DNA from 2 places in the Cupriavidus taiwanensis LMG 19424 genome. Region 1 is predicted to be linked to the other one. Evidence: riboswitches for the same ligand, from Rfam matches in the RefSeq annotation. Region 1 holds a riboswitch; the other holds the start of a gene.
What was found. A riboswitch is a leader RNA that binds a small molecule or an ion and turns the genes downstream of it on or off. The one in region 1 is predicted to bind glycine.
Positions count from the first base shown of each region.

Region 2: it holds a riboswitch for glycine, as region 1 does, so the genes downstream of both, RALTA_RS17330 (D-amino acid dehydrogenase) here and gcvT (glycine cleavage system aminomethyltransferase GcvT) in region 1, are expected to answer to the same signal.

Region 1 covers NC_010528.1:3,241,610-3,257,176, forward strand. The annotation lists gene RALTA_RS15020 (UvrD-helicase domain-containing protein) at 1-612, opposite strand, end outside; gene RALTA_RS15025 (glycine zipper 2TM domain-containing protein) at 882-1,109, shown strand; glycine riboswitch at 1,184-1,271, shown strand; glycine riboswitch at 1,293-1,418, shown strand; gene gcvT (glycine cleavage system aminomethyltransferase GcvT) at 1,513-2,640, shown strand; gene gcvH (glycine cleavage system protein GcvH) at 2,740-3,120, shown strand; gene gcvP (aminomethyl-transferring glycine dehydrogenase) at 3,272-6,202, shown strand; gene RALTA_RS15045 (L-serine ammonia-lyase) at 6,295-7,671, shown strand; gene RALTA_RS15050 (MBL fold metallo-hydrolase) at 7,727-8,464, shown strand; gene RALTA_RS15055 (OsmC family protein) at 8,494-8,967, shown strand; gene RALTA_RS15060 (alpha/beta hydrolase) at 8,987-9,844, shown strand; gene RALTA_RS15065 (YMGG-like glycine zipper-containing protein) at 9,989-10,480, shown strand; gene RALTA_RS15070 (YbdK family carboxylate-amine ligase) at 10,541-11,656, opposite strand; gene RALTA_RS15075 (cation:proton antiporter) at 11,656-12,882, opposite strand; gene RALTA_RS15080 (tetratricopeptide repeat protein) at 13,050-15,023, opposite strand; gene RALTA_RS15085 (branched-chain amino acid ABC transporter substrate-binding protein) at 15,176-15,567, opposite strand, start outside.
Region 2 covers NC_010530.1:357,574-373,140, reverse strand. The annotation lists gene RALTA_RS17390 (OmpA family protein) at 1-275, shown strand, start outside; gene RALTA_RS17385 (DUF2894 domain-containing protein) at 268-942, shown strand; gene RALTA_RS17380 (zinc-dependent alcohol dehydrogenase family protein) at 954-1,967, opposite strand; gene RALTA_RS17375 (LysR family transcriptional regulator) at 2,061-2,981, shown strand; gene RALTA_RS17370 (amidohydrolase family protein) at 3,010-3,867, opposite strand; gene RALTA_RS17365 (GntR family transcriptional regulator) at 4,127-4,876, shown strand; gene RALTA_RS17360 (tripartite tricarboxylate transporter substrate binding protein) at 4,912-5,895, shown strand; gene RALTA_RS17355 (Bug family tripartite tricarboxylate transporter substrate binding protein) at 5,952-6,941, shown strand; gene RALTA_RS17350 (DUF3597 domain-containing protein) at 7,168-7,644, shown strand; gene RALTA_RS17345 (TlpA family protein disulfide reductase) at 7,688-8,194, opposite strand; gene RALTA_RS17340 (sialidase family protein) at 8,191-9,438, opposite strand; gene RALTA_RS17335 (TonB-dependent receptor) at 9,443-11,731, opposite strand; glycine riboswitch at 11,957-12,055, shown strand; glycine riboswitch at 12,056-12,175, shown strand; gene RALTA_RS17330 (D-amino acid dehydrogenase) at 12,230-13,498, shown strand; gene RALTA_RS17325 (MltF family protein) at 13,479-15,026, opposite strand; gene RALTA_RS17320 (CaiB/BaiF CoA transferase family protein) at 15,245-15,567, opposite strand, start outside.

The DNA of each region.
Region 1 (15,567 bases):
ATCGCGCGCGAACAGCTCCGCCGGCAGGCGGATCAGGTCGTCGAAATCCACCGCCTGGTAGGCGTTCAGCGTGGCGACGTAGTTGCGGTAGACCAGCGCGGCCTGGTGCTCGTCGGCATTGGCGGCCTGCGCGATCGCGGCCTCGGGATCGACCATGCCGTTCTTCCACAGCGAGATCGTGCTCTGCACGCCGCGGATCAGCTTCTTGTCGGTGGTACCCAGCTGCTCCTGGATCAGGCCGAAGCAGTCGTCCGAATCCATGATCGAGAACTGCGGCTTGAGGCCGACGTGCTCCGCCTCCATGCGCAGGATCTGAACGCCCAGCGAGTGGAAAGTACAGACCGTCAGCTGCTTGAGCGGGATGCGCTTGCCCTCGCGCGTGGTCTTGCCCTCCATCAGCTTGGCGATGCGCTCCTGCATCTCCTTGGCCGCCTTGTTGGTAAACGTGACGGCGGCGATATGGCGCGGCTCGAAACCCTTGTCCTCGATCAGATGCGCGATCTTCTGCGTGATCACCCGGGTCTTGCCGGAGCCCGCGCCGGCCAGCACCAGGCAAGGTCCGTCCAGGTAGCGGACGGCTTCGGATTGGGCGGGGTTCAGGCCATGGGTCATGCGGGCAGATGTCGGGGCGGCAGCGGAATCGAGGAAAAGAAGGGATTTGCCGGCATCCCGTCACCCGGGGCTGCGGCAAAGCCGTCGATGTTAACACGCGCGCCGCGGCGGGTCAGTCAGCGCAAGCCGCGCGCGCGGGCCCGGCTGTGTCACTGGCGTAACACTTCGTAAAGACCGGAGCCAATGACATAACGCGACACTCTAACCAGTGTGTCCCCCGGTCCGCCGGATCGCTCGGGCATGCACAAATCATCACATCGGAGCCAACAATGAAAACCCTGCAAACTTTGACCAAGGTGACCCTGATCGGCATGACGGTCGCGGCCTTTGCCGGTTGCGCGGACATGACCCCGAAACAACGTAATACCGCCATCGGCGCAGGTGCCGGCGCGGTGGGCGGCGCCGTGCTGACGGACGGCAGCGCCCTGGGTACGCTGGGCGGGGCGGCAGTGGGCGGTGTTATCGGTAACGTCGTCACCGACGACAAGAAGAAGTAAGCACTGTCGCGCAGCGGCGGGTACGGCAGCCTCTGCCTTGGTTTGACAAAGGCGGGGGCCTCCCGTACATTGCGCGCATCCGACCGGGAGAGCGCGCATCGCCTGCGCCGCCGAAGGGGTATCACCCGAAAACTCTCAGGCACCACGGACCGGTCGGATCGGCATGCAACATGCACACGATGCATGCCGCACTCTGGAGAGCGGCACCCGCCATTCGTGGCGAGCGTGCCCACCGAAGGGGCGCGCGAGGACTGGAATCCGCAGGATCCGCCTCGTAATCTCTCAGGTATCGAGGACAGAGGGGTCATCCGCCGCAGCGGATTGCTGGCCATATCGGCTGGCGATCGTTGCGGCGGATGACCCTTTTTTGTTTTCGCCAACCGAGACTGCCCCCGAGGATTCCATGACGCTCCAGGCCACGCCCCTCAACGCTATCCACCGCGCCCTCGGCGCCCGCATGGTCGACTTCGGCGGCTGGGACATGCCGGTCAACTATGGCTCCCAGATCGAGGAGCACCATGCCGTGCGCAACGATGCCGGCATGTTCGACGTCTCGCACATGTGCGTGGTCGACCTCGCCGGCCCCAATACCCGCGCCTTCCTGCGCGGCCTGCTGGCCAACAACGTCGACAAGCTGCAGACCCCGGGCAAGGCACTCTATTCCTGCATGCTTGACGAGCACGGCGGCGTCATCGACGACCTGATCGTCTATTTCTTTGCGGAAGACCGTTTCCGCCTGGTCGTCAACGCCGGCACCGCGGTCGGCGATATCGACTGGATCCGCGCCCGCAACGAGGCCACCGGCAGCGGCGTGACCATCACGCCGCGCCGCGAGGACGTTGCGCCCGCGGGCGTGCCGCCGCTGGCGATCGTCGCGGTGCAGGGGCCCAATGCCCGCGCCAAGGTCTGGAGCACCTTCCCGTCGACCCAGCCTTCCGACGCGCTCAAGCCGTTCAACGCGGTGGTGGTGCAGGATCCGGCCCTCGGCGAAGTGATGGTGGCACGCACCGGTTACACCGGCGAAGACGGCTTCGAACTGGTGGTACCGGCCGCCAGCGTCGCCGGCCTGTGGGAAAAGCTGCAAGCCGCCGGCGTGCGCCCGGCCGGCCTGGGTGCGCGCGACACGCTGCGCCTGGAAGCCGGCATGAACCTGTACGGCCAGGACATGGATATCAAGGTCTCGCCGCTGGATGCGGGCCTGGCGTGGACGGTCGACCTGCAGAGCGAGCGCGACTTCACCGGCAAGGCGGCGCTGGCCGCGGCCGGTTCGCGCCAGCAGTTTCTCGGCCTGATCCTGCGCGACAAAGGTGGCGTCCTGCGTGCCCACCAGAAAGTCATCACCCCCGCCGGTGACGGCGAAATCACCAGCGGCACGTTCAGCCCCTCGCTGTCGCAATCGATCGCGTTCGCGCGCCTGCCGCAAGGCGTGAACGTGGGCGACACCGTGCAGGTGGAGATCCGCGACCGCAAACTCAACGCGACTGTGGTTAAACTGCCGTTTGTGCGTCATGGCAAGGCACTCGTGAGCTAAGGGAACGCCCCGCTCACCCAACGGTCGCCCTCGCCTGCCGGCAACGTTGCCGGGCAGGCATCACCCAACAAGAAACAGATCTGAATCCGGAGAACCTTCATGAATTTCCCCGCTGACCTGAAGTACACCGAGTCGCATGAGTGGGTGCGCGTCGAAGCCGACGGCACGCTCACCATCGGCATCACCGACCACGCCCAGGACGCGCTGGGCGACATCGTCTTCCTGGAGCTGCCCGAAGTGGGCAAGGCGGTCGGTGCCGGCGACGCGCTGGCCGTGGTCGAGTCGGTGAAGGCCGCTTCCGACATCTACGCGCCCGTGGCCGGCGAAGTGATCGCCGTCAACGAGGCCGCCACCGCGGCGCCGGAAAGCGTCAACGCCAACGCCTTCGACGCGTGGCTGTTCAAGCTCAAGCCGGCCAACGGCGACGACGTCAACGGCCTGATGTCGGCCGACGCCTACAAGGCCAGCGTCGGCGCCTGATTTTCGTCATTCCCGCGCAGGCGGGAATCCAGTGGCTTGCTTGCGCCGCTGAAAAAGTCACTGGGTTCCCGCCTTCGCGGGAACGACAAGCAAATTGACAGCGCGCCGGCGGGCTGACCACCTGCCGACGCGCCCCACGAGGTTCTTGCCAATGAACGCCCCGCTTCCCATGACCGCCGCCCAAGTGAACCGGCCCACGCTGGCCGAACTGGAGGCGCGCGACGCCTTCGCCGCCCGCCATATCGGCCCCGATACCCCCGAGCAGCAGCACATGCTGAAGGTGCTCGGCTATGACAGCCGCGCCGCGCTGATCGACGCCGTCATCCCCGCCGCCATCCGCCGCCGCGACGGCATGCCGATGGGCGAGTTCACCGAGCCGCTGAGCGAAGAGGCCGCGCTGGCCAAGCTGCGCGCGCTGGCGGGCAAGAACAAGGTGCTGAAGAGCTTCATCGGCCAGGGCTACTTCAACACCATTACGCCCGGCGTCATCCTGCGCAATATCTTCGAAAACCCCGCCTGGTACACCGCCTATACGCCCTACCAGCCGGAAATCTCGCAAGGCCGCCTGGAAGCGATGCTGAACTTCCAGCAGATGGTGACCGACCTGACCGGGCTGGATATCGCCAACGCGTCGATGCTCGATGAAGGCACCGCCGCCGCCGAAGCGATGACGCTGCTGCAGCGCGTGAACAAGCACGATTCCAGCGTCTTCTTCGTCGCCGACGACGTGCTGCCGCAGACGCTGGAAGTGGTACGCACGCGCGCGCTGCCGCTGGGCATCGAAGTGAAGGTCGGCCCCGCCGCCGACGCCGCTTCCGCGGGCGCCTTCGGCGTGCTGCTGCAGTACCCGGGCGTGAACGGCGACATCCATGACTACCGCGCCATCGCCGACGCCGTGCACGCGGCCGGCGGCCTGGTGGTGGCTGCCGCCGACCTGCTGGCGCTGACGCTGATCGCCGCGCCGGGTGAATGGGGCGCCGACGTGGCCGTGGGCAACTCGCAGCGCTTCGGCGTGCCGCTGGGCTTCGGCGGCCCGCACGCCGGCTATATGGCGGTGAAGGATGCGTTCAAGCGCTCGATGCCGGGCCGGCTGGTCGGCGTGACCATCGACGCGCAGGGCAACAAGGCCTACCGCCTGGCACTGCAGACGCGCGAGCAGCATATCCGCCGCGAGAAGGCCACCTCCAACATCTGTACCGCGCAGGTGCTGCTGGCGGTGATGGCGTCGATGTACGCGGTCTACCACGGCCCGCAAGGCCTGAAACGCATCGCGCAGCGCGTGCATCGCCTGACCGCGACGCTGGCTGCCGGCCTGGAAACGCTCGGCTTCGCGCGTACCAACGCTACCTTCTTTGACACGCTGACCGTGGAAACGGGCTTCAACACCGAAGCCATCCACGCCGCTGCGACTGCGCGCGGCATCAACCTGCGCCATGTCAGCGCCACGCGTGTGGGCATCTCGCTGGACGAGACCGCCACCCGCGCCGACGTGGTCGCGCTGTGGGAAGTCTTTACGCAAGGCAAGCCGTTGCCCGCTGGCCTGGACTTCGACAAGCTCGAAGCCGCCACGCAGGACGCGTTCCCCGCAGCGCTGGCACGCACCAGCGAATACCTGACGCACCCGGTCTTCAACACGCACCACGCCGAGCACGAGATGCTGCGCTACCTGCGCATGCTGGCAGACAAGGACCTGGCGCTGGACCGCACCATGATCCCGCTGGGCTCGTGCACGATGAAGCTGAACGCCACCAGCGAGATGATCCCGGTGACGTGGCCCGAGTTCAGCCAGATCCACCCGTTCGCGCCGCTGGACCAGACCGTGGGCTACCGCGAGATGATCGACCAGCTCGAGGCCATGCTTTGCGCCGCCACCGGCTACGCCGCGGTCAGCCTGCAGCCCAACGCCGGCTCGCAGGGCGAGTACGCGGGCCTGCTGATCATCCATGCGTATCACGCCAGCCGCGGCGAAAGCCATCGCGACATCTGCCTGATCCCGTCGTCGGCGCACGGCACCAACCCGGCGTCGGCGCAGATGGCCGGCATGAAGGTGGTGGTGGTGGCCTGCGACGAGAACGGCAACGTCGATCTGGAAGACCTGGCGAAGAAGGCCGAGCAGCACAGCCAGAACCTGGCTGCGATCATGATCACCTACCCGTCCACGCACGGCGTGTTCGAGCAGGGCGTGCAGCAGATCTGCGAGATCGTGCACAGGCACGGCGGCCAGGTCTATGTCGACGGCGCCAACATGAACGCGATGGTCGGCACCGCCGCGCCGGGCCAGTTCGGCGGCGACGTGTCGCACCTGAACCTGCACAAGACCTTCTGCATTCCGCACGGCGGCGGCGGCCCGGGCGTGGGCCCGGTCGCGGTCGGCGCGCACCTCGCGGACTTCCTGCCCAACCAGGACAGCGTCGGCTACCGGCGCGACGAGCGCGGCATCGGCGGCGTGTCGGCGGCACCGTTCGGCTCGGCCAGCATCCTGCCGATCTCGTGGATGTATATCGCGATGATGGGTTCGGCCGGCCTGACCGCCGCGACCGAAAACGCCATCCTTGCCGCCAACTATGTCGCCAAGCGCCTGGCACCGTACTACCCGGTGCTCTACACCGGCCAGCACGACCTGGTCGCGCACGAGTGCATCCTGGACCTGCGCCCGCTGCAGAAAGAAACCGGCATCAGCAACGAAGACGTGGCCAAGCGGCTGATGGACTACGGCTTCCACGCGCCGACCATGAGCTTCCCGGTGCCGGGCACGCTGATGATCGAGCCGACCGAAAGCGAGGCGCTGCATGAGCTGGACCGCTTCATCGACTCGATGATCGCGATCCGCCAGGAAATCGGCCGCGTTGCCGACGGCACGTTCGACCGCGAGGACAACCCGCTCAAGCACGCGCCGCACACCGCCGCGGTGGTGACCGCCAACGAGTGGACCCACCAGTACACGCGCGAGGAAGCCGCCTACCCGGTGGCATCGCTGCGCACGCAAAAGTACTGGCCGCCGGTCGGCCGCGCCGACAACGTGTACGGTGACCGCAACCTGTTCTGCGCCTGCGTGCCGGTCAGCGACTACGTGGTGGACTGAGCCGGCATCCCGGCCACAAGCTAAGCTGTACTCAGGGCGCCGCGCAACGCGGCGCCCGCCGGCCTGGTCCGGCGTCAATCTGGAGGCCGTCCGTGGCAGTCAGCGTATTCGATCTGTTCAAGGTGGGCATCGGCCCGTCGAGCTCGCACACCGTGGGCCCGATGCGCGCGGCGCTGATGTTCGCGCAGGGGCTGGAGCGCGACGGGCTGCTGCCGCAAGTCGCCAGCGTGCGGGTGGAGCTGTACGGCTCGCTCGGCGCCACCGGCAAGGGCCACGGCACCGACAAGGGCGTGATCCTGGGCCTGATGGGCGAGGCGCCCGACACCATCGACCCCGATTCCATCGACACGCGCCTGGCGGCCCTGCGCAAGACGCGCGAGCTGTCGCTGCTGGGCCGCCACATCGTGCCCTTCGTCGAGAAGGAGCACATCGCCTTCTACCGGCGCGAGGCCATGGCCGAGCATCCCAACGGCATGAAGTTCCATGCCTTCGACGGCAGCGGCGCGAGCCTGCGCGAAGCGCGCTACCTGTCGGTGGGCGGTGGCTTCGTGGTCACGGCGGGTGCGCCCAACACCCAGGTGCTCAACGCCGCGCAGCAGCTGCCGCATCCGTTCCGCAGCGGCAAGGACATGCTGCAGATGGCACAGGACAGCGGCAAGAGCATTGCGCGCCTGATGCTGGAGAACGAACTGACGTGGCGCAGCGAGCAGGAAGTCGTCGACGGCCTGCTGCATATCTGGGACGTGATGCAGGCCTGCGTGGCGCGGGGCTGCCGTACCGATGGCGAACTGCCGGGGCCGTTCAGGGTCAAGCGGCGCGCGCCCGAGTTGTACCGCAGCCTGACCGAGCGTGCCGAGCGCACGCTGTCGGACCCGCTTTCGGTGATGGACTGGGTCAACCTGTACGCCATCGCCGTCAATGAAGAAAACGCCGCCGGCGGACGCGTGGTCACGGCGCCGACCAACGGCGCGGCCGGCATCATCCCCGCGGTGCTGCACTACTATGACCGCTTCGTGCCTGGCGCCAATCGCGAGGGCGTGGTCGACTTCCTGCTCACCGCGGGCGCGATCGGCCTGCTGTACAAGCTCAACGCATCGATCTCCGGCGCCGAGGTCGGCTGCCAGGGCGAAGTCGGCGTGGCGTGCTCGATGGCGGCCGGCGCACTCGCCGCGGTCACCGGCGGCAGCCCGGCTCAGGTGGAAAACGCTGCCGAGATCGGCATGGAGCACAACCTGGGCCTGACCTGCGACCCGGTCGGCGGGCTGGTGCAGATCCCGTGCATCGAGCGCAACGCGATGGCGTCGGTCAAGGCAGTCAACGCGGCGCGCATGGCGCTGCGCGGCGACGGCACGCATTACGTGTCGCTCGACTCGGTGATCAAGACCATGCGGGAGACCGGGGCCGACATGAAGACCAAGTACAAGGAAACGGCGCGCGGCGGCCTGGCGGTGAATATCGTGGAGTGCTAGCGCTGGCGCGGCGTATCATGGCGGCGTTCCCCGGCCAAACAACAAGAGGACGGCCATGCAGACCTTCCACCAGCTGTTCGACGAGACCTCGTCCACCTTCACTTACCTGCTGATCGACGCCGCCACCGGGGACGCGCTGCTGATCGATCCGGTCGACCATCAGCTCGAGCGCGACCTCCAGCTGCTGCACGAGACCGGCGCGCGCCTGGCGTGGGTGATCGAGACCCATGCCCATGCCGACCACATCACCTCGGCCGGCCACCTCGCCTTGCAGACCGGCGCGCATACCGCGGCGCCGTCCGGCTGCGACATCAAGCCCGCGCACAAGCAGCTGATCGACGGCGATACCGTCGCCTTCGGCAAGCAGCTGCTGCGCGCGATCCAGACGCCCGGGCACACCGCCGGCAGCATGAGCTACCTGTGGGAAGAGCCCACCGCCGACGGCATCGTGCGCCGCGTCTTCACCGGCGATGCGCTGCTGATCGATGGCTGCGGCCGCACCGATTTCCAGTCCGGCGACGCCGGCACGCTGTACGACAGCCTGACCCGCAAGCTGTTCGCGCTGCCCGACGACACGCTGGTCTATCCGGCCCATGACTACAAGGGCCGCACCGTGTCCACCATCGGCCATGAACGCGCGCACAACAGCCGCGTCGCCGGCCGCACGCGCGAGCAGTTCGTCGAGATGATGCGCAACCTGAACCTGCCGCGCCCCAGGCTGATCGATGTCGCCGTGCCGGCCAACCAGCGCCTGGGCCTGCGCGATGGCGAGAGCGTGCCGCACGGCGCCTGAAATCTTTCCCCAACCCCAGGAGTCCCTGCATGTCCACCTACACCGCTGAAGTCCTGTGGCAACGCGACGGACAGGATTTCGCCGGCAACCGCTACAGCCGCCGGCATCTGCTGCGCTTCGACGGCGGCGCCGAAGTACCGGGCTCGTCATCACCCCATGTGGTGCCGGTGCCGATGTCCGACGCCAGCGCGGTCGATCCGGAGGAGATGTTCATCGCCTCGCTGTCGAGCTGCCACATGCTGTGGTTCCTGTCGCTCGCCGCCAAGCAGCGCCTGGTGGTCGACCGCTACCTGGACGCGGCCACCGGTGTGATGGAAAAGAACGCCGACGGGCGCATGGCGATGACGGTGGTGACGCTGCGTCCGCAAGTCACGTTTGGCGGCGAGGCCGAACCGACGCGCGAACAGCTCGACGCCCTGCACCACGCCGCGCACGAGGCCTGCTTTATCGCCAACTCGGTCAGGACCGAGGTGCGCTGCGAACCTGTGTACGCCGGCGTCTAGCCGCGTCACGCACACGGCCATGCCTGCCAGCGCGCTGCCTGGCGCAACGAAACCCGTGGCGCAGCCACGGCCGGCGCGGGCGCGCCCTTGGCGCTGGCTGGCCGCGGCGCTGGCGGGGCTGGCGGCGATCGCCATGCTGCAGGACCACTTCCTCTATTTCCCCGAACGCGCTTCGGTCGACGACATGGTCTCGCCCGGGCTGCGCGCGTGGCCGGGTCCGGACGACTTCCGCGGACTGGTGGCCGAGCCGCGCGGGCCGGTGCGCGCCACCGCCATGGTGTTCCACGGCAACGCCGGGCATGCCGGGCATCGCGACTACTACGCCAGTGCGCTGGCGCCGCTGGGCGTGCGCGTGATCCTGGCCGAGTATCCGGGATACGGGCCGCGCCCGGGCACGCTGGGCGAGCGAAGCTTTGTCGCAGACGCGGAACAGTCGATCGTGCTGGCGCGGCGCCAGTTCGACGGGCCGCTGCTGCTGATCGGCGAATCGCTGGGCGCTGGCGTGGTGGCGGCCGCGGCGGCGCGCCAGCGCGACAGCATTGACGGCGTGCTGCTGATCACGCCGTGGGACAAGCTGGCGCACCTGGCCTCGCACCACTATCCCTGGCTGCCGGCCGGCTGGGTGCTGCGCGACCGCTACGACAGCGTGGCCAATCTGGCCGGCTTCGGCCGCCCGGTGATGGTGGCGGTGGCCGAACGCGACACCATCGTGCCGGCGCGCTTCGGCAAGGCGCTCTATGCGTCGCTGGGCGAACCGCGACGGCTGGCGGTGATCGACGGCGCCGGCCACAACGACTGGACCGGGCATGTCGACCTGGCCTGGTGGCAGCAGGCCACCGCGTTCCTGCTGGCGCCGCCACCCACCACAAACAAATAACATCACGCCGCCAAAACACTGATTTGACTTAGCCCTGCGGGCCGCAAATACTGGCCTTCACAGAACACGGAACGGCGCTTGCCGCTCGCGCACCGGGCGGCGCGTCCGGCATTGCGTAGCCGACCACTGCGGGGGAACACGATCATGAAGCAACGCCAGCATCCCAAGCCCTATCTCGCCCTCGGCGCGCTGGCCGCGGCCCTCGCGCTGGCGCCGTTCCAGGCCACGGCGCAGAACAAGCCCATCGCCTATCCGGCCAAGGGCCAGAGCCAGCAGCAGCAGGCCAGCGACGACGGCGCGTGCTACAGCTGGGCCAAGCAGCAGACCGGCATTGATCCTGCCCAGGCCGCCAACGCGCCGCCGCCGGCCCAGGCGCAAAGCGGCCAGCGCGTGCGGGGTGCGGCAGGCGGCGCTGCCGCCGGGGCCGTGGCAGGCGCGATTGCGGGCGACGCCGGCAAGGGCGCGGCAATCGGCGCTGCAACGGGTACGGTCGCCGGCGGCATGGCGCACCGCCAGTCACGCCGCCAGGCGAACGCGGCCAACCAGCAGGCGGCGGCCAATACCAGCCAGGCGATGGGCTCGTACTACCAGGCCTGGGGCGCCTGCATGCAGGGGCGCGGCTACAGCGTCCAGTAAGGCCACGGCGCGTTCAACGCGCGCTCGGGTTGCCCCCTCGGGCCCTCTCAGGCAGCCCTCTCATGCAGCCCACTGGTCACACGCCTTGCGCACCGTCTCGCGCTGGCTGCGCGCCTCCGCGTCGACCTGGCGCAGCCAATGCGCGTCGCCGTCGCGGCGCTCGGCCAGGGCGCGGATATTGGCCAGCGCCGGCAGCGAGCCGAGCGCCTCGGCATGCGGCACCAGCGCGTCGCAGATCGACAGGATATGGTCCGCGATCGGCATGCGGGTCAGTTCGTTGGGGTGCACGTATTCGCCCTCCAGCCCGAAGCGGCACGCCTGGAAGCGGTTGAAGGTGTACACCAGGTAATCGTCTTCCTGCGGCATGAACGGGCGCGACAGCAACAGGTAGCGCGCCAGCATCTGGATATACGCGGCGATATCGCAGGCACGCTGCACCGTCAGCGGCGTGTCCATCACGCGGACCTCGATGGTGCCGAATTCGGGCTTCGGGCGGATATCCCAGTAGAAGTCCTTCATGCTTTCGATCACGCCGGTGTTGCGCATCTTCTCGAAGTACGCGGTGAAGGCATCCCACGTCAGCAGGAACGGCGCACGCCCGCTCATCGGAAAGGCCGCGACCGAATTCAGCCGTGCCGAGGCAAAGCCGGTATCGACACCCTGCACATAGGGCGACGACGCCGCCAGCGCCACGAAGTGCGGCACATAGCGGCCGATGGCATGCAGCAGGAACAGCGATTCGTCGGCGCTGGGGCAGCCGATGTGCACGTGCTGGCCGAACACGGTGAACTGCTTGGCCAGGTAGCCGTACAGCTCGGAGATGTACTGGTAGCGCGGCGAATCGGAGATGGTGCGGTCGGACCATTGCTGGAACGGATGCGTGCCGCCGCCGGCAATGCCCAGGTTCAGCGAACGCGAGGCCGCCACCATGAGGTCGCGCATGACCGTCAGTTCTTCAAGCGCCTGCTGGTAGCTGTGGCAGATGCCGGTGCTGATCTCGATCATCGACGGGCTGATCTCGGGCTTGATGTCGCCCGCATGCTCGGCGCCCTTGAGCGCGCGCAGCAGGTCGGGTGCGAACGGCGCCAGGTCATAGTCATGCCGGTTGACCAGCTGCAGCTCCAGCTCGACGCCGAAGGTCAGCGCCTCGGATTGCTTGAACGGTTCGAGCGACATCAGCGCCCTCCTCCATTGGCCCGGATATCGACGCGGACTTCGCCTGCGTAGCGCAGCGCCCAGGCCGCGATCACCGGGCCGAAAAGTTGTTCGATGGCCAGCGCGCACAAGATGATGGCCGCCAGCGGCTGCCCGGTGCCCGGATAGAGGCGCGCGACGTCATGCATCAGCAGGTAGGCCAGGCCCGACATCGGCGCCAGCGCCAGCCCCAGCGCCATGCACTGGCGCAGGCTCAGTCCCGAGAACGAACCCAGCGACACCACGCCGGCGAGCTTGGCGACGTGGCGCAGCACCACCAGCGCGATGGCGTAGACGCCGCCCACGGCCCAGTCCTGCGCCGTCAGCGGCAGGCCCAGCGACACCACCATCACGATAATCAGCAGGCTGCCGGCGCTGCCGAAATGCGGGGGCCACACGTGCGGCTGGTTGTCCTGGTGCTTGAACACCACGCCGGCCAGCATCAGCGTCAGCGGCATCGACAATTTTAGTACCCGGGTCAGCGCGAGCGTGAACAGCACCAGGCCGACCAGCACCAGGAAGCTGTAGTGGTCGTCGGCCGACATGCGGTCGTAGATGGCATGGCCGAGCTTGCCCACCAGCCAGGCCAGCAGGCATGAGCCCACCAGCAGGTACAACGGATGCAGCAGCGCCGCGCCCAGGTTGCCATATTCCGAATGCAGCCAGCCCGTGGCGACCTGCACGATCGCGGCGGCATAGATGCTGTTGAGCGCCGCCATGGCCAGCAGCCGTTCGGTGACCTGCCCCTCGGCGCGCAGTTCGTTCTTGAGCTGCAGCACGATGGTGGGCGAAGTGCTGACCGCAATGCCGCCGGCCAGGATGGCCACGCCGGGTGAGGCGCCGATCCACTGCAGCACCGCCGCCACCAACCCCCAGGTCAGCAGGCTTTCAAAGGCACTGGTCAGCAGCAGCCAGCGGTTGGCGCGCAGCCAGGTCAGCGAAAGCCGGTGGCCGAGTTCGAACAAGGCCAGCGCCAGCGCCATATCGATCAGGATACGGGTCTGGTTGATCATGTTCTCGTCGACGATGCCGCGGCCCAGCATGCCGGCGCACAACCCCGCCGCGGCGTACCCGACAATGCGCGGGCAACGCAGCCAGCGGCGGCTCAGCTCGCCCGCCAGGCCGGCGCCGACCAGGGCCAGCCCGACCCAGAAGAGGCCGCCGGGCGCGAGCGGGAGGCTTGGAAAAAGTTGGCTCAGTCCGTTCATGGCGACATGGTAATGTAAGCACTTCACAATCCATGTCAGTGATTGTCCGACACCGCACCAAACGCGCGTCTTATTTCAGCCATCTTCTCGTAAAAAACGCCATCTTCGGATGGCGTTTTTTACATTCCTTACATCCGCGGCCGAGGGCGCGGGTCCCGGGAGGCGCTTCAGACACCCCACATCTTCCACACCGGGCGCGTGGCCTTCAACGCCGCCTCGACCTGCCCATACAGCGTACGCGTGGCACCCTGCGCCGCACCGCGGGCGCGGGCCTTGTCGAAGTAGCCGAGCGCGGCCTCGCGCAGCCCCTGCCCGAGTGCGGATTGCACCGCGCGCAGGTACACCTCGGCATCCCAGTCCTCCCGCGCGGCGAAGGCGGCGACGAAATCCGCCAGCGCGGCGTCATGGCGGCGCGCGGCGTTGTGCACCAGTCCACGCTGCACGCGCGGGCCGGCCTGGTCGTGCGGATCGCCTTCGGTCAGCGCCACCGCCTGCTCGAACAGCGGCAGTGCGCGCTCGGGCTCGCCCAGGTCGCGCCAGACCTGGCCGAAACGGTTGTACAGCCAGGCATCCTCCACCAGCAGTGCGCGGCGCTGCTGGGTCTCGATCTCGGCCAGCGCATCGGTGCGGTCGTGCTCGTCCATGCCGGCCATCCGGCGCTGCAGCAGCGCGGCATAGTGCGCGCGCGCATGCGCCATCGGGTGCGCGGCCTCGCTGCGCGCCTCGATCGGCAGCGCATCAAGGCGCGCATCCATGTGCGCCATCGCGGCCCGCGCGGCCTCGGTCGGCTCGGCGCCGCCGATGGCCTTCCAGGCGGCGATCATGCGGCTGAAGACCCAGGTCACATCGGCCGGATTGCGCTCGAGCGGATAGCGGTTGAGCACCTCGCCCGCCAGCTCCGCCACCTTCTGGTGCTGGCCCGCGTCGGCATGGCAATCGAGCAGGTCGATCCAGTGCTCGATGAACTCGCTCGCCGCCATGCCCTGGCGGTGCAGCGCGATGCGCTCATCCGCGTGCGCGGCGTCGGCCGGCAGGCTGCGCGCCAGCAGCCGGCACAGCAGCGAATAGACATGGGTGTCGGCATTGCCGCCATGGCCGGCGGCATCGCCCTGGCCCGTGGCAAAGTACTGGTCGAAGCGTGCCACGCCGGCGCGCCCGGCCTGGACCAGCAGCGGTCGCAGCGCGGCTTCGGCGGCGGGCACGTCGTCGATGAATTCGCCCAGCGCCATGGCGGCGCGGTAGTAGCCGGCGCCGTCGTCGCACTGGTCGGTCAGCGTGAAGCGCAGCCACGGCTCGCGCTCGGCCGGCGCGGTGCCGACATTGCCGTCCCCGCGCTGCGCCAGCTGGTAGCGCCAGGCCAGTTCGCGCACCTGGCTCTGCGGGTCGGGCACCTGGCGCAGGTAGACGCCGAGGTCGTCGAGCGCGCCTTGCAGGTCGCCGGCGCCATGGCGCAGCGGCGCGCGCAGCCGGCGCGCCTCGGGGTGGTCGGGGTGCTCGGCCAGCACGCGCGCGGCCTGGTCGGCGGCGACGGCATCGCCGGCGGCGGCATCGAGCTCCAGCAGATGCGGGTTGTCCAGCGCGACCCGGCCCAGGCAGACCCGCATCAGCGGCTCCGCCGGCGCGCCGGCGGCGTCGGTGCGGGCGATGTAGTCCGACACCAGCGGCGCGATATCGTCGGCGCCCAGGTCGGGGTTGCGCACCATCAGGTCGTACCAGTAGCGCGCCGCGCCGGCGATGTCGCCCAGACGCAGCGCCGCCAGGCCGGCGTGGAAATGCGCGGCCCATTCGCCCGTCAGCAGTCCGCTGCGCTGCGCGGCCTCGTGCAGCCACGGGCGGGCCTCGGCGTCGCGGCCCAGGCTCATCAGCATGGCGCCGTAGCGGTGCGCGATCACGCCGCGCGAGACCCAGCGGTGCGGCGGCTGCAGCGGCAGCGTGTCGAGCCGCGCCAGCGCCTCGTCCAGCACTGCCAGCGCGGCGCCGGCATCGCCGTTGTCAAAGTGCAGCCGCGCGCGCAGCGTGACGAAGTCCACCACCTCGGGGCGCGCCTGCGACAACTGGTCGGCAATCTGCAGCGCTTCGGCGAAGCGCCCCTGGTTGGCTAGCTCGATGGCGTGGTCGTAGCTGGCTTCGTGCTCGGACACGTACTGCTCCTATGGATGAAAAAATGTGCGAGTGCGGGATTATGCGCCAATGGCGGCGATTGGGACCTTGTCTGGCCCGGCGCCGGCACCCGGAAAAGAAAAACGCCGCCCGCAGGCAGCGTTCTTCCCATGCGCCAGACGCGGCCGGCAGCTTACTTGCCGCCCACCGTCTCCAGCACCGTCCACTTGCCGCCCACGACCTTGTAGACCGTGATGCCGCCATCCTTCAGGTCGCCGCGCGCGTCATACGCCAGCGTCTTGGTGGTCACGCCCTGCATATTGGTCGCCGCCAGCACCGGCAGGTAGCGCGCCGGGTCGGTCGAGCCGGCCTTGACCATGGCCGTCATCATCGCGGTGGCGCCGTCGTAGGCGTAGGGCGAATAGGTCTGGACCTTGGAGCCGAAGCGCTTCTCGTACTTCTTCTCGTACGCGGCGCCGCCGGGCATCTGGTCCAGCGGCAGGCCGGCCAGCGACACCACGGTGCCTTCGGCCGCGGGGCCGGCGAGCTTGAGGAAGTTGTCGGTCTTGGACATTTCGCCCGACA
Region 2 (15,567 bases), on a different contig from region 1:
TCCTGATGGTCAGCGGCTTTACCGACGACCAGCAGGTGCGCGAGGGCAACCGGCGCTTTGCCGACAACTGGGAACTGTCGGCGCAGCGCGCCCTGACCGTAACCCGCACGCTGATCGATGCGGGCATCCCGCCCTCATCGGTATTCTCGGCCGCGTTCGGCTCGCAGCAGCCGGTGACGCCGAATGCCGATGCCGCCAGCCGAGCGAAAAACCGGCGCGTGGAAATCTCGCCGGTGCCGCGCGTGACCACCGGCACGGTGAAGGCGCATGGCTGAGCTCGACGCGGCGGCCGGGGCCCGCGCGCAACTCGACGCCTGGCGGGCCAGCGGCGCCGACCGCGCCGACCCGGTGCGCTTCCGGCTGATGCAGGCACTGGCCGCCCGCGCCGCCGGACACGGCGGCGCGGCGCGGCAGTTGCTGGAGGCGCGCCTGCGGGAGCTGATCGGCGCCTATGCCGCCCTTGTGCCGCGCAACGCCGATAACGCTGGCGAGACCACTTGCCAGCCAGTGCCAACGCCAGCCGTGAGCGCGCTGGGCGCACTGGTCCACGATCTCGCCGCGCGTGCCAGACCCGCCATCGCGGCGGCTTCGAACGATGCCCGCCCGGTCTCGCCGTCACCGGCGCAAGCCGTGAGCATGCCGCTGGTCGACACCCTCGCCGACTACTTCCGCGAGACCTGGGCCCGGGTCAGCGTCGAGCAGCAGTTCCGCCAGTCGCTGGAACGCGTGCCGGAGAACGCCGGACCGCTCAATACCGACCATCTCGTGCACCGTGCGCTGTCGCTGATGCGCGAGACATCGCCCGAATACCTGCGGCATTTCCTGTCGTATGTCGAGGGCATGGCGTGGCTGGAGCAATTGAGCACGGCTGCCGCGGCGCAAAAGGAAGCGGCGCGCGCGGCCGCCCGGAAAAGCACGCGCGCCAAAGCCCGCAAGCCATAATCCGGCTGACCTCAGTCCAGCCGCACCACCACTTTGCCGAAGGCGCCGCGCTCGACGTGGTCGAGCGCCGCCGGCAGCTCGCCGAACCCGTATTCGCGCGCCACCACCGGTCGAAGCTGCAGCCAGTCTGCGGCGCGCACCAGGTCCTGCAAGGCGCGCCGGTGCGACACCCCGATACCCTGCACGGTCACGCGGCCATGCAGCACCGGATAGACGTTGGCGCGCAGCTCGTCGCCCTGCAGGTTGCCGATCACCGAGACGCGACCGCCCTGCGCCAGCGCAGCCAGCGAGCGGCCGAAGTTGTCGCCGCCGGCCAGTTCCAGCACATGGTCGGCGCCGTGGCCGCCGGTCAGCTCGCGCACCGCGGCGGGCCAGTCGGGCGTACGGCCGCGATGGATGCCGTGCGCCGCGCCCACGGCCTGCGCGCGCGCCAGCTTGTCGTCACTGCCCGATACCACGATCACGCGCGCGCCCTGGGCACGGGCGATCTGCACCGCGAACAAGGCCACGCCGCCGGTGCCGATCACCACCACGGTATCGCCCGGCCGCGTCACCGTGGCCTCGGCCAGCGCCTGCCACGCCGTCAGGCCGGCGCAGGTCAGCGTGCTGGCCTGCGCGGCGTCGAGCGTGCGCGGCGCCGCCACCAGCGCATCCTCGGCCAGCACCACGTACTCGGACAGCATGCCGGGCCCCGGCACGCCCAGCGGCTTGCTGTGGCGCGGCTGCACGCCATCGAGCCAGCCGGTGAAGAAGGTGCTGATGACCGCGTCGCCCACGGCAAAGTCGGCAACGCCATCGCCAATGGCCACGACTTCGCCGCGCATGTCCGACCCCGGCACCAGCGGCGGCTGCACCGGCATGCCCATGCCGTCGTGGATGATCATCAGGTCGCGGTAGTTCAGGGCGACCGCATGCACCCGCACCAGTACTTCGCCATGCCCCGGCGTGGGTATCGGCGCATCGACGCGATGCAGGTGGTTGCGGCCGAATGCCGAAAGTTGCCAGCGTTGCATGGAGGAAGTCATGGGTGCAGTCCTGTGGGTGGAAAACGATGAACCCACTATACTGATTCCCCGTCCGATCCATTGGACAATCGAATTCCTTCCTGTGTAGCCACCATGGAACCAATCACCCATGACCGGCTGGCCGGCATCACGGCCTTCGTGGCCGCGGCGGAAGCGGGCAGTTTTGCCCAGGCAGCGGTGCGCCTGGGCCTGACACGCTCGGCCATCGGCAAGGCCATTGCGCGGCTGGAGGCGCGCGTCGGCGCGCGCCTGTTCGTGCGCACGACGCGCAGCCTGGTGCTGACCGACGACGGCCAGGCGTTCTACGAGCGCTGCGCCCAGGCGCTGGAGGAACTGGATGCCGCGCAGCACATGCTGGAGGCCGGGCGCGGCGCCGTCGCGGGCCGCGTGCGCGTGAGCGCGCCGGTGGTGTTCGGCCGCCATCATGTGGCGCCGCTGCTGCTGCAACTGGCGGACCGTCATCCGCAACTGCGGCTGGAAGGGAATTTCACCGACCGGCTGGTGGACTTTGCCGACGACGGCATCGACCTGGCGATCCGCAGCGGCCGCCTGCCGGACAGCGACACGCTGGTGGCACGGCCGCTGGGCGCGCAGGCCATGGTGCTGTGCGCGGCGCCCGGTTACCTGCGCCGTCACGGCACGCCGGCCAGCGCTGCCGCACTCCTGTCGCACCAGTGCCTGGTCTACCTGCGCGGCAGCCAGCCCGTTCCCTGGTTACTGGCCGACACCGACGGCAATCCGGTGCGGCCGGAGCTGTCACACCGGCTCGCCTTCGACGACATCGATACCCTGGCCATGGCCGCGATCCGCGGCGCCGGCGTGGCGAACCTGCCGCTGTGGCTGGTGCGGGCGCCGCTGCAGCAGGGCACGCTGGTGCGCTTGCTGCCACAGGCCTCGGCCAGCCGCACGCCGTTGCACCTGGTATGGCCGCGCACGCGTTTCCTGCCGCACAAGCTGCGGGTGACGATCGATTTGCTGGTGGCCGCGCTGCCGGCGGTGCTGACAGTGGATTGAGTACTCGCCGTACAACGCTGCGATACCGCTACGCCGGCAGAGCAAACCCGTAAAGCGCCGCGGCGTTGCGCCAGCGCAGCGCGGCGGACAACGCCGCGCCGTCACCGTCCTGCCCTCGCCACGCGGCAAGCTCGCGGCACTCGTCCAGCCGCTGCGGCCCCTCGTGATTGGTCCACGGCCAGTCGCTGCCCCACAGCAGGCGGTCATCGCCGACGATGTCGCGCCAGCGCTGCGCAAGCAGTGGCCAATCGTGTGGCGATGCCAGCCGGTAGGGCGCGCTGATTTTCACCCACAGCTGGCGACGCGCGCGCACCACCATGGCGACGTCGAAGATGGGATCCGCGATCCCTGCCGTGCCGGGCCGGCCAAAGTGGTCAAGCACGACCGGCACGCCGGCAGCACCAAGCGCCGCATCCAGCTGCGCCAGCACCATGGCGCCCTGCCCGTTGCCGGTATGGAGCTCGACGTGCCAGCCCAGCGCGGCAATCCTGTGGAACAGCGCGCGCCATGGCGCGGTGGCAATGCGTTGCCATTCCGGATCACCGTACAGGTTCAGGCGGATGCCGCGCACGCCGGCGGCCTGGAGCGCCGTCAGCTGCGCGTCCGTGATGGCGGGGTCGACCACCGCCACGCCGCGCAAGCGCCCGGGCAGTGTTTTCAGCGCGGCCAGCAGCGCCGTGTTGTCGGTGCCGAGAAAACTCGTCTGGACCACCACCCCATACAGGTCGCCCTGGTCGCCGCGTCCGTCCAGGCTGCCAACGGCCGCCTGCCAGTCGTCCAGCCCGGCGGCATAGGCCGGCCGGTAGCGCGCCGAAGCCGTGGCCGCGCCGGTATCGAAGACGTGGAAATGGGTATCCACCAGCGGCAATGCGCGCCTGCTCATCATCAAGCCTCCGTGGGGCGTAATACTGTTCAGTTAAGGCATCAAACCCTACTGTCATTCCCGCGCAGGCGGGAATCCAGCGTCTTTCACGTCCCCTTCGGGGAAAAAGTCACTGGGTTCCCGCCTGCGCGGGAACGACGGTGGTTAACTGAACGGCATTACTCCGTGGGGCGGGTATATCCGGATATGGCATACAGACCCGCGTCAGTATTCTAGTCCTCTAGAGGACATAAACACGCAGTCAATTTAGCACGGCTTCGGCATGCCAGACAACGCACCGCTCCAGACCACCACCGCCGCCGCGGGGCTGAGCCGCTACGGCCAGATCGCGGCGGCACTGCAGGCCAGGATCGTTTCGGGCGACTGGGCGCCTGGCAGTGCCATTCCGGCCGAAGGGGCGCTGGCACGGGAGTTCGGCATCGCGCTGGGCACCATCCGCCAGGCCATTGCCGTGCTGGTCCAGCAAGGCCTGCTGGAGCGCGTGCAGGGCAAGGGCACCTTTGTGCGCAGGGGGCTGAGCGGCGCCAGCCTGATGCGGTTTTTCCGCTTCGGCGGCGCCGATGGCGCACCCGTGGTGCCCCGCTCTGAAATCCTGTCGTGCCGCGCCGTCCGGCTGGACAAGGCCATGGCGGCCCGCTTCGGGCTGGCCAGCGGCGCGCGCGGGCTGGCGATCTCGCGCCGGCGCTGGCTGGAACAGACGCCACGGCTGCTGGAATCGATCTGGCTGCCGCTGCCGCGCTGCGAAGCCCTGCAGCAGCTGCCGCCGGCGCAGTGGGGCGACCTGCTCTACCCGCTGCTGGGCAGCGCCTGCGGCGTCACGGTCCATCGTGCCGTGGACGAGGTGACCTTCCGCACGCTGGCGGCGGACGAGGCCGCGTTGCTGATGCTGCCCGATGCGCATCCCTGCGCGGTCGTCACGCGCCACGCCTTCGACCTGGCCGGCCACTGCATCGAATACCGGCTGACGCGCGGCGACGCCTTTGCCTTCCGCTATACCGCCGACGTCCGCTGAGCACCGTTATGGACCGCCGCCAAGGAGACAGACCCATGCAAGTACGCCACGCGATCGCCGCCGCGGCCACCACCGCCCTGATCGCTATCGCCACGCCGGCGCAGGCCGCCGACAACGCCGCGGCCTGGCCGGCACGCCCCATCACCATCGTGGTGACCTACCCGCCGGGCGGCGGCGCGGACCTGATGGCACGGCTGATCGCACCCGGCCTCGGGCGCGAGCTGGGGCAGACCGTGGTGGTCGAGAACCGGCCGGGTGCCGGCGGGCAGATCGGCGCGGCCTACGTCGCCAAGGCCGCGCCCGACGGCTACACGGTGATGGTCGATGCCTCGTCCTACGCCGTGAATCCCAGCCTCTATCCGCGCCTGCCCTACGATCCGGACAAGGCGTTCCGGCCGGTCGGCGTGCTGGCGCGCTATCCCAATGTGCTGGTCGCCACTGCAAGCTTTCCGGCGGGCAAGGTCAGCGATGTCGTCGCCATGGCCAGGCAGAAGCCGGGCTCGGTTGCCTTTGCGTCGTCGGGCAACGGCTCGGCGCAGCATCTGGCCGGCGTGCTGTTCGAGCAGCGCGCCGAGGTCGACCTGCTGCACGTGCCCTACAAGGGCGGCGGCCCGGCCATGACCGACGTCATTGCCGGACAGGTGCCGCTGTTCTTTGCCAACGTGGCCTCGAGCCTGCAGCACATCCAGGCCGGCAAGCTCAAGCCGCTGGCGGTGACCAGCCGGGCCCGCACCCCGGCGCTGCCCGCGGTGCCGACCATGCAGGAAGCCGGCGTGGCCAGCTACGAGGTGTATGAATGGAACGCGGCCTTCCTCCCCGCCGCGACCCCGGATCCGATCGCCGCCAGGCTTGCCGACGCGCTGCAGAAGGTGATGACCAGCGCCGAGATTCGGCAGCGCGTGGCCGAGCTTGGTGGCGAAGTCGTGGCGGCACCGCCGGCGCAAGCGCGACAGTTCATCGACGGGCAGGCGCGGCTATGGGCCAAGGTCATCCGCGACGGCAACATCCGGCCCGAATAACCACGCAGCCACCCTGCCGCTTCGCGGCCCGGCTACCGCAACCCCAGGAGACAAGCATGACCGCAGCCAATCCCATTCGCCGCCAACTGCTCAAGGCCAGCGCCGCGCTGGGCGCGTGCGCGCTGGCGCCCTCGCTCGCCCGCGCCCAGGCGTGGCCGGCCAAGCCCATCCGGCTGGTGGTGCCGTTCGCGCCAGGCGGCAGTTCCGAGATCGTCGCGCGTTCGACCGCGGCGGAGCTGACCAAGCTGCTCGGCGTGTCCGTGTTCGTCGAAAACAAGCCGGGCGCCGCCGGCAATATCGCGATGGGCGAGGTCGCGCGCGCCGATGACAACCACACGCTGATCCTCGGCCATATCGGCACGCTGGCGGTCAATCCCTTCATCTTCCCGAAGCTGCCGTACGACCCGGTCAAGGACTTCCGCGCGATCTCGCTGCTGTCCAAGGTGCCGAGCCTGTACGTGGTCCATCCCGACGTGCCCGCGAAGAACCTGAAGGAATTCGTGGCGCTGGCCAAGAGCAAGCCCGGCAAGCTGAACTATGGTTCGGCCGGCAACGGCAGCGCCGGCCACCTGGCCTTCGAATACCTGAAGGCCGCCACCGGCACCTTCATCACCCACGTGCCGTACCGCGGCAGCGGCCCGCAGATCACCGACCTGCTGTCCGGCCGGCTCGACGCCGCCGCGGTCGGGGCACCGGCGATCCTGCAGTTCATCAAGGCCGGCAAGGTGCGCTGCATCGCCACCGGCACGACCCAGCGCATCGCGCAGTTGCCCGACGTGCCCACGGTGGCCGAGCAAGGCTATCCCGGCTTCGAGATGACACAGTGGTATGGCCTGCTGGCGCCGGCCTCGCTGCCGCAGGCCGCCGCCGACAAGCTGGCCGACGCCACCATGAAAGCCGTGAAGAGCCAGAGCTCGGTCGAACGCCTGAGCGCGGACGCGGCCATCGTGGTGGGCGGCACGCCGGCGGAGTTCTCGCGCTTCATCGCGCAGGAGCAGCAGCGCTGGCGGCCGATCATTGCGCGGGCCGGTATCAAGCCGGATTGATATCGGCCGCCACCGCGCGGTGCCTCACGGCCTTCTTGCAACGGTGCAAAGGACACGGCACTTGGCCGATGCCAGCGGTCGTCGGGTGGAAGCCGAACCCGCTACATGCACCATTTACAAACGATGCGGCGGACGGGCTGGGTTACAGGCGCCGCGGCAACGCGCCGCGACGGTGGCCCGGAACCTGCAAGGGCTTGCTGCCCCGTTCACCCTTCAGGAGCCCGCCATGAGCATCTTCAAGGACATCCTCAACAAGCTGCTGGGCAAGGACAAGCCCGCAGCAACCACCACGGCGACCACTGCCGGCACGCCACCCGCCGCCGGAACGCCAACTTCAGCGGGCGCGCCAGCCGGCACTGCGCCAACTGCCGGCACCGGCGCGGCGCCCGCGGGCAACGTCCAGGGCACCGCCGGGTCGCCGGCCGGGGCGCAATCCGCGCCGCTGTCGGGCGTCGATGTCGAGGCCATCATGGACCGGATGGCGCAGCAAAGCGGGCAGACGCTGAACTGGCGCACGTCCATCGTCGATACGATGAAGGCGCTCGGCATCGACAGCAGCCTGGAACACCGGAAGGAACTGGCACGCGAGCTGCACTACACCGGCGACATGAACGATTCCGCGGCGATGAACGTGTGGCTGCACAAGCGCCTGATGCAGGAACTGGCCGCCAACGGCGGCAAGCTGCCGAAGGAACTGTCCTGATTGATGACGTAGAAGGCGGCGCCGGGCTGGCGCCGCGGCAGTCTCAGCCCGCGATGCCGGCCCAGCGCAGGTGCCGTGCCCAGTCGGCGTCGCCGATCACGCCGGACACGCCCTGCCGCTGCCCGTCGGCGCGATAGAAGTAGGTGCGCGGCATTTCGCCCATCCAGTCCGGGTCGACCGCATAGCGCAGGCGTTCCTGGGGCTCGTGCCCGAACACCCATGCATTGCGCGCCAGCCTGACGCGATCGAGCACCTGCCGCACCTGTGGCAAGGACTCGACGCTGTCCGTGGACAGCGTGACCACGCGCAGCTCGGGATGCTTCGCACGCAGCTTGCCGAGCGCGTCGAAATTGCGCTTGCAATAGACGCAATCCAGCGACCACACCACCAGCACGAAGGGCTTGCCCTGCTGGCTGGCGGCGATGCGCGCGGCGTTGGCGGAATCGAACACGGCGACACGATTGGCGGGATCGGCGGCGTTGGCGGTGCCGAGTAGCAGCGCGCACGCGGTAGCCGCGGCGGCAAGCAGTTGGCGGCGCGATCGCATCATGCGCCCTCCTGCCCGAGCGCGAAGACCTGGAAGCCCTCGGTCTCGGTGCGCCATAGCACGTAGGCGCGGCCGGCGTGCTGCAGCAGGTGCGGCTGGTCGGAATCGCGCTCGGTGCCGGCCAGCTTGCGCGTCTGCCAGGACTTGCCGCCATCGTGCGACAGCATGGCGGAAAGCCGCGTCTGCTGGCCGTCGAACGATTTCCACACCACCGCGATGTCGTTGTCGTTCAGCGCGACGATATCGGCATGCTGTGCCCGCGGATCATCGAGCGCGTGTTGCGCCTGCAGCTTGCCGTCGCGCCAGCGCCCCACCGAAACCGTCGGCTTGCCCGCGCGCATGCTGAACCACACCATGTGCACCGTGCCGTCGGGCGCGACGGAAGCGCCAGGGCCGTGGTGCGGGCACGCGTCGATGCGCCAGTCGTCGAAGGTGGCGCGCTGCGTCGGCGTGGCCTTGCCATCGGAACCCAGCAGCGCCAGCGCGTGGTCGCGCGCGTTGGGCGGGAACACATGGCGCCACAGCGCCAGCATCCCGCCGTCGGGCGTGGGCGACAGCGCGATGCGGCAGCATTCGCAAGATTGATCGGCAATCTTGTAGTCGCCCTGGAAGGTCTTGCCGTGGTCGTCCGACACGGCGTAGTAGATCGCGGCGCCGGCATACGGCTGCTTGCGCGCCTCGGCGGCGGCCACGTCGCGCTTGTCGATCCAGCTGACGAAGACGCGCCCGGCCGGGTCCACCGCGAGGGCGTCGAAGCGGTGTGCGATCTGGTCGCGGTTGGCATGCACCGTCAGCGGCTCGGCAAAGCTCTTGCCGCCGTCGGTGGAGCGCGCAAAGCGGATAAAGCCGGTCCATGGCGTGGGCAGCGGCTGGGTCCAGGAGATGTAGACCTGCCCGTCGGGCCCGGTGGCCACCTTGGGGCGGCTTTCGTGATCGGCGGCGACCGGCTCCGGCGCGGCATTGACATGCCGCGCCGCGCTGAAGCTGCGACCGTAGTCCGCCGACGCACGCACCGCGACATGCTGGCCGTCCTTGTAGGCAATCCACAGCTTGCCGTCGCGGTCGAAGGCGGCACCGGTGCCCAGCTCGCTCGCTTTCGGCTTGGCCTGGCCGCCGTGGCCGGCGTGGCTGCCATGCGCCTGCGCGGCCGCGGTGGCCGACGCCAGCGTAGCGCAAGCCATCAGTCCCGCAGCGATCAGGCGGACAGCGCGGCGGGCGCCTGGCATGGTGTTGGTCAGCGTGTTCACGTGCTCAGAAGGAAAGTTTCGCCTCGGCGTAGAACGTCCGGCCCGGGTACGGGTGGTAGACGTAATAGCGCTGGTCGGTGAGGTTGTCGATGCCAAGCCCGAGCCGCACATTGCGCGCGGGCTTGTAGGTCACCTTGACGTCGAAGGTCAGGAAGCTGCTGGTGCCGCCGAAGGTGTCGGGGTTGGTATCCGAATTGTCGAGCGTATTGTACTGCCGGCCCGAATAGGTCATCGCCAGCGTGCCGGCCCATGCCGGCGTGAAGCGATAGGTGCCAACCAGGTTGGCGCGCCACTTCGGGATGCGATAGAAATACTTGTCCACCGAGGCCGGGTTGTTGGCGTTCTCCAGCGTTTTCGAATGGTTGTAGGCGCCGCTGGCCGACAGGTCGAATCCGCTCACCAGCACATCGCGCCCGTCGTAGGCCAGTTCGATGCCGCGCGTGCGCACCCGGTCGACATTCTGGAAGCTGGTGACGGTAGGAAACACCGTGGTGTTGGTCTGGCTGACCAGCGCATCGCGGATATCGTCCTCATACAGCGAAACGCGGAAGTTCGACGCCTCCACCGTGCGCTCGAAGGTCAGGTCCTTCGAAAACGAGCGTTCCGGCCGCAGGTTGGGATCGTTGTTGATCAGCGAAGTGCCGGTAATGCGGCCCTGGAACAGCTCGCTCACGGTCGGGTAGCGATAGGCCTGGCCCAGCGACAGCCGGCCCAGCCAGTCCTGCCCGAACGCCTTCTCCAGCGCCAGCTTGGGCGACCAGTTGGATTCGCTGCGCACCGGATAGCCGATGTCCACGCCAGGCTCGCTGCGGCTGCCGTCATAGGCGCGCCAGTGTTCGTAGCGCACACCCGGGATCAGCTTCCAGTCCTCGGCAAAGTACCAGGCGTCCTGCGCGTAGAGCGCCTGGGTCTCGGTCTTGCCGGTGAAGGCGTTGTTGAACGCGGTGATGGTGGCCGCGCGCCAGTCCGAGGTGTTGTAGGTGGTATTGGTCAGCCGGTAGTTGTCGTAGTGGTAGCCGAACGTGACCCAGTGCCCGCCCTGCAACTGCTGCGGGCGGTAGTCGGCCTTCAGGTCGAGCGTGCGCCAGCCGGTGCCGTCGCCATACGTCACCGTGCCCGGTCCGTTGGCGACGGTGTTGGCGCTGCGGCTCACGTCCTTGCTGACGTCGAACAGCGACGCCACGCCGGAAAAATTCCAGCCGGTCTGGTTGCGCGTGCGCAGCGACAGGCCGTACAGCCAGCGCGCGTCCTCGCCGTTGCCCGGCGCAAAGGCATTGGCCGGAATCACGTACTGGTAGCCGCCGATGTTCACCGGGCCGCCGGACACCACATTGCCATTGGCATCGCGCAGGTAGCTGCCGGTGGTGTTGGAGCGGTCCTGCTGCCAGTAGGCGGCGGTGAACTGCGCCTGCAGCGTGCTGGTGATGTCGTAGCCGAGCTTGAGCTTGAGCTGGTCCTGCACCGTGTGCGTGACGCCCTCGCTGTTCACGCCCATCACCACGCGGTCGCGCCCGCTCTGGTCCTGGTCGAAATAGGCGCCGGAAACCGGCGTGTCCGCCGCACCAGCGGGCCGCGTCGAGCGCGACGCGGTATAGAAGCTGAGCGGCTGGCTCTTGCTGTCCTGCCGGTCCACGCTGACCAGCCACGAGAACGGGCCGACACGATCGCCCACATAGGCATTGGCATGCACCCCGTTGAAGTTGTCGTGGGTGCCGTACAGGCCGAAGCGCTGCGTGAACAGCTGCACGCTGGCATCGCCCTCGAACTTCTCCGGCGTGCGCGTGGTAATCAGCACCGTCGCGCCCAGCGAATTGCCGGGATACAGCGCCGAATACGGCCCGTACAGCACGTCCATGCGCTCGATCTCGGCGGCATTGACCAGCGACCAGCGCGGCGGGAAGCTGAAGTCCGAGCCGAGCAGGTTGGACAGCAGCAGCCCGTCCGCATAGACCAGCCCGCGCGCCGACTGGCGCGAACTGGTGCTGCGCACCGAGATGATCGAATTCATATCGCCGATAAAGCGCTTGCGCACGGCGAGGTTGGGCGCGTACTTGAGCGCGTCCTCGGTATTGACCACGTTGAAGTCGGCCATGCGCGTGCTGCTGATGCCATACGCCGGCGCCGGCGTGTTGGGCGGGATCGCCGGCGTCTCGGCACGGTCGGGGCGGGCCGATACCACCACCTCCTGCAGCGGCGCGGGCGCCCCCACGGCTGCCTCCACCCCTTGGGCAGCGGCCACGGCGGGGCCCATCAGCACTGCCGAAGCGGCCAGTGCAATGCGATGTTTCTTCACGGAATACCTTGTTGTCGTCGTTATGGGCTCGCTACGCCTGCGCAGCATCAGGCGCTCCTCCCCGGACCTCCCTGCTAGCGGGCGCTGACATTTTATGGGGCCGCAAGCCGCGGGCCGATGCGACATAGCGACGCGCCTTGCACGGTCATATCCATATGCATCGGTGTTAACCCGCATATCCAATACGGAGCCTTGTCACTACATTGCCCCGACTGGCCTCCAGCCAGCGTGATGCAGGGAGAGACTGTCGCGGCGCCCGCCGCGCACGGCGCCGAAGGAGCAACCGCCCCGGAAACTCTCAGGCAAAAGGACCGGCATCACCCGTCAGTGCACTCTGAAGAATGCCGGACGCCATCGTCCGCCCGGCATACCGAAGGAGCAAGCGCGCCCCGCCCCCGCGGCAAGGCGCCGCGAATCTCTCAGGTCCAGAACAGAGGGGGCGTCCGCCACGCATGTCGCGTGCGGACTCCTACCCTTCGACGTTCCTGGATCCTGCAGATCATGAAGACAATCGCTGTCATCGGCGGTGGCATCACTGGTGTCACCACCGCCTACGCGCTCGCCCGGCGCGGATTCTCCGTCACGCTGTTCGAGCGGCACCGCTACGCCGCCATGGAGACCTCGTTCGCCAACGGCGGGCAGCTCTCCGCTTCCAACGCCGAGGTCTGGACCCACTGGTCCACGCTCGTCAAGGGGATGAAGTGGATGCTGCGCAACGATGCGCCGCTGCTGATCAATCCCCGGCCCAGCTGGCACAAGCTGTCGTGGTTCGCCGAGTTCATCGCGTCGATTCCCCACTATCGCCGCAACACCATCGAGACCGCTCGCCTGGCCATCGCCGCGCGCGAGCACCTGTTTGCGTGGGCGGCGCAGGAAGGCATCGACTTCGACCTGAAGCGGGCCGGCATCCTCCATATCTACCGCGACCGCGCCGGCTTCGAGCATGCCGGCCGGGTCTCCGCGCTGCTGGCGCAAGGCGGACTGGAGCGGCGCGCCGTGACCCCGCAGGAAATGCGCGCGATCGAGCCGACGCTGGCGGGGTCGTACTACGGCGGCTACTTCACCGAAAGCGATTCCACCGGCGACATCCACAAGTTCACCAGCGGCCTGGCCGCGGCCATTGCGCGCCTGGGCGTGCGCTGCCTCTACGGCCAGGACGTGCGTGCAGTAAAAACAGACGGCAAGCGCGCCACCGTCACCGTGCAGGATGGCGCCGACACGGCCACCTCCACCTTCGACGGCGCCGTGATCTGCGCAGGCACGGCAAGCCGCGCGCTGGCGGCCGGGCTGGGCGACCGCGTCAACATCTATCCGGTCAAGGGCTATTCGATCACCGTCAACCTGGCCGACGACGCGAGCCGCGCGGCGGCGCCGACGGTGAGCCTGCTCGACGACGAAACCAAGCTCGTCACCAGCCGCCTCGGCGACGACCGCTTCCGCGTCGCCGGCACCGCCGAGTTCAACGGCACCAACCGCGATATCCGCGCCGACCGCATCCGCCCGCTGGTGGACTGGGTGCAGCAGTGCTTCCCCGGCGTCAGCACGCGCAGCGTGGTGCCGTGGGCCGGGCTGCGGCCGATGATGCCCGACATGCTGCCGCGCGTGGGTCGCGGCCGCGCGGCCTGCATCTTCTACAACACCGGCCACGGGCATTTGGGGTGGACCTTGTCGGCGGTGACGGCGGACATGGTGGCGGGGGTTGTGGACCAGGCGCTGGGAAGCGCGCCGGCGATGGCGGTTCCGGCCGCTATTTCTGCACCTGCCTGATCGCGCGCTCGCGCGACGCCTGCATGTCCTGCATCAGCCGGTACGCCGCGTAGTACTTGTAGATATTGCGCACATAGGTGGTGGTCTCGATGCCGATCTTCTCGGCCACCACGATCTCGACATTGTTGAACCACTTGTCGGGATCCAGCCCGCGCGCCGCCGCTTCCTTGCGCATCTTGGCGATATTGCCCGGCCCGGCGTTATAGCTGGCAAAGGCGAACAGCGGCCGGTTCGCCTCCGAGAAATGCGCGTCGGGGAAGTACTTCGTCATCAGCCGGTCCATGTACTTGGCGCCGGCGTGGACATTGGCTTCGGCGATCCGGATGTTGCCGACATTCAGTTCCTTGCCGGTGGCCGGCATGATCTGCATGATGCCGACCGCGCCGACATGGCTGCGTGCGTCCTGGTTCAGCTGGGATTCCTGGAAACCCTGCGCGGCCAGCATCAGCGGATCGAAGCCATAGTCCTTGCCGTACTTCTCGAAGAAGGCGATGGTCTGCTGGAAGCGCTTGTACTCAGCATCGTCGGTATTGTTCTTGATCTGCTTGATGCGCAGCATGGTCTGCTTGAGCCGGTACTCCGCACCGCCCTGCTTCTTGACGAAGTTGACGTAGAAGTCTTCGATCGCCTGCCGCAGCTGCGGGCTGTTCTTGCGGTAGGCCCAGCCGGTATAGCTGCCTTCGCGCACGGCCAGGTCTTCGCGCACCTTGATGTTGGGCAGGATCTGCGCCCACGTCGCGGCCTTCCAGTCATCGACCACCAGGATCTGCAGCACGCCCGCGTTGAGCATCTCGAGCGCGTCCTCGTCCTCGAGCGCGTCGGGCAGCATGACCAGCTTGATCGGCGCCTTGCCGGCGCGGCGCAGGCCGTCGTTCAGCACGGTCAGGCTTTCGAAATAGCTGCTGGCGCGCCGTACGTGCACGGTTTTTCCGGCGAGATCGTCGAGGCGCTGCAACGGCGGCGCCTTGGGCCCCGTGATCACCAGTTCGCGCACCGGCTTGCGGTCGCGCGGCGCGGTGAAGTCCACCTGCTTCAGCCTGCTTTCGGTCTCGGTCAGGTTGCCGGCGGCGATATCGCCAAGCCCTGCCATCAGGTCGGGCAGCAGCCGGTCGCGCGTGGTCGGGATGATGATGATGGTCAGCGGGCGCTTGCCGAGCTGGTCGGCGTATTTCTTGTTCAGGTAGCGCTCGAAGTCACGCACCAGCTCCGCGGTCAGTCCGCGCTCGCGGCCCTTGTCGCTGAAGTAAAGCGTGCGGCTGTACGGCACGAGTACGCGGATGACGCGGCTCTTGAGCATCACGTCGAAGTCGCCGGTACGGGGCTTGTTGGCAAGGTTCAGGCCGCGCGGCTTCGCGGGAGTGTCCTGGCCTGTCGCAGCGGTAGCGGCAGGGGCCGATGCCGCGGCTGGCGGATTTTGCGATGGCGCTTTTTGCTGGGCCAGGGCAGCCGGCCCGCAAAGGCTGAGCGCGCCCATCAGGCCAGACACAAGGAGGCCTGCCAGCCAACGGGAAGGGCGGACAGCGGACATGGCGGGGGTTGCAAGCCGCGCAAGCAAGCGCGCGGTTTGCCCATATGGAGTCTAGGCGCCAAATGGGGAGTTGCAAGCCGGGGAGTTGCAAGCCGGGGAGTTGCAAGCGGGGGAGTTGCAAGCCCGGAGCAAGTACGCGGCCGCCACTTCGCGCAACATCGCCTGGCCTGCGCCACGGGCATTCAGCGAGGATGACTTCTCGCCGCAGTACGGCTATGTCAAACCACCCCCTCTTCCCGCAACCGCGCCAACGCTTCCTTCCCAATACCCAACTCCCCATACACCTCCGCATTGTGTTCCCCCACATCCGGCCCGGTACGCGGTGACGGCGGCGCGTAGCCCGAAAACCGCGGCACCACGCAAGGCGCCGGCACCGTGCCCAGGTCTGCATCGGGCAGCCGCACGATGGCCTGGCGCGCCACCATCTGCGGGTCTTCGACGATATCGGCGATGCTGAACACCTTGCTGAACGGCACCTGGCATTGTTCCAGCCGCGCCGCGGCGGCGGCGTAGGGCTGCGCGGCGAACCACTCGGCGATGC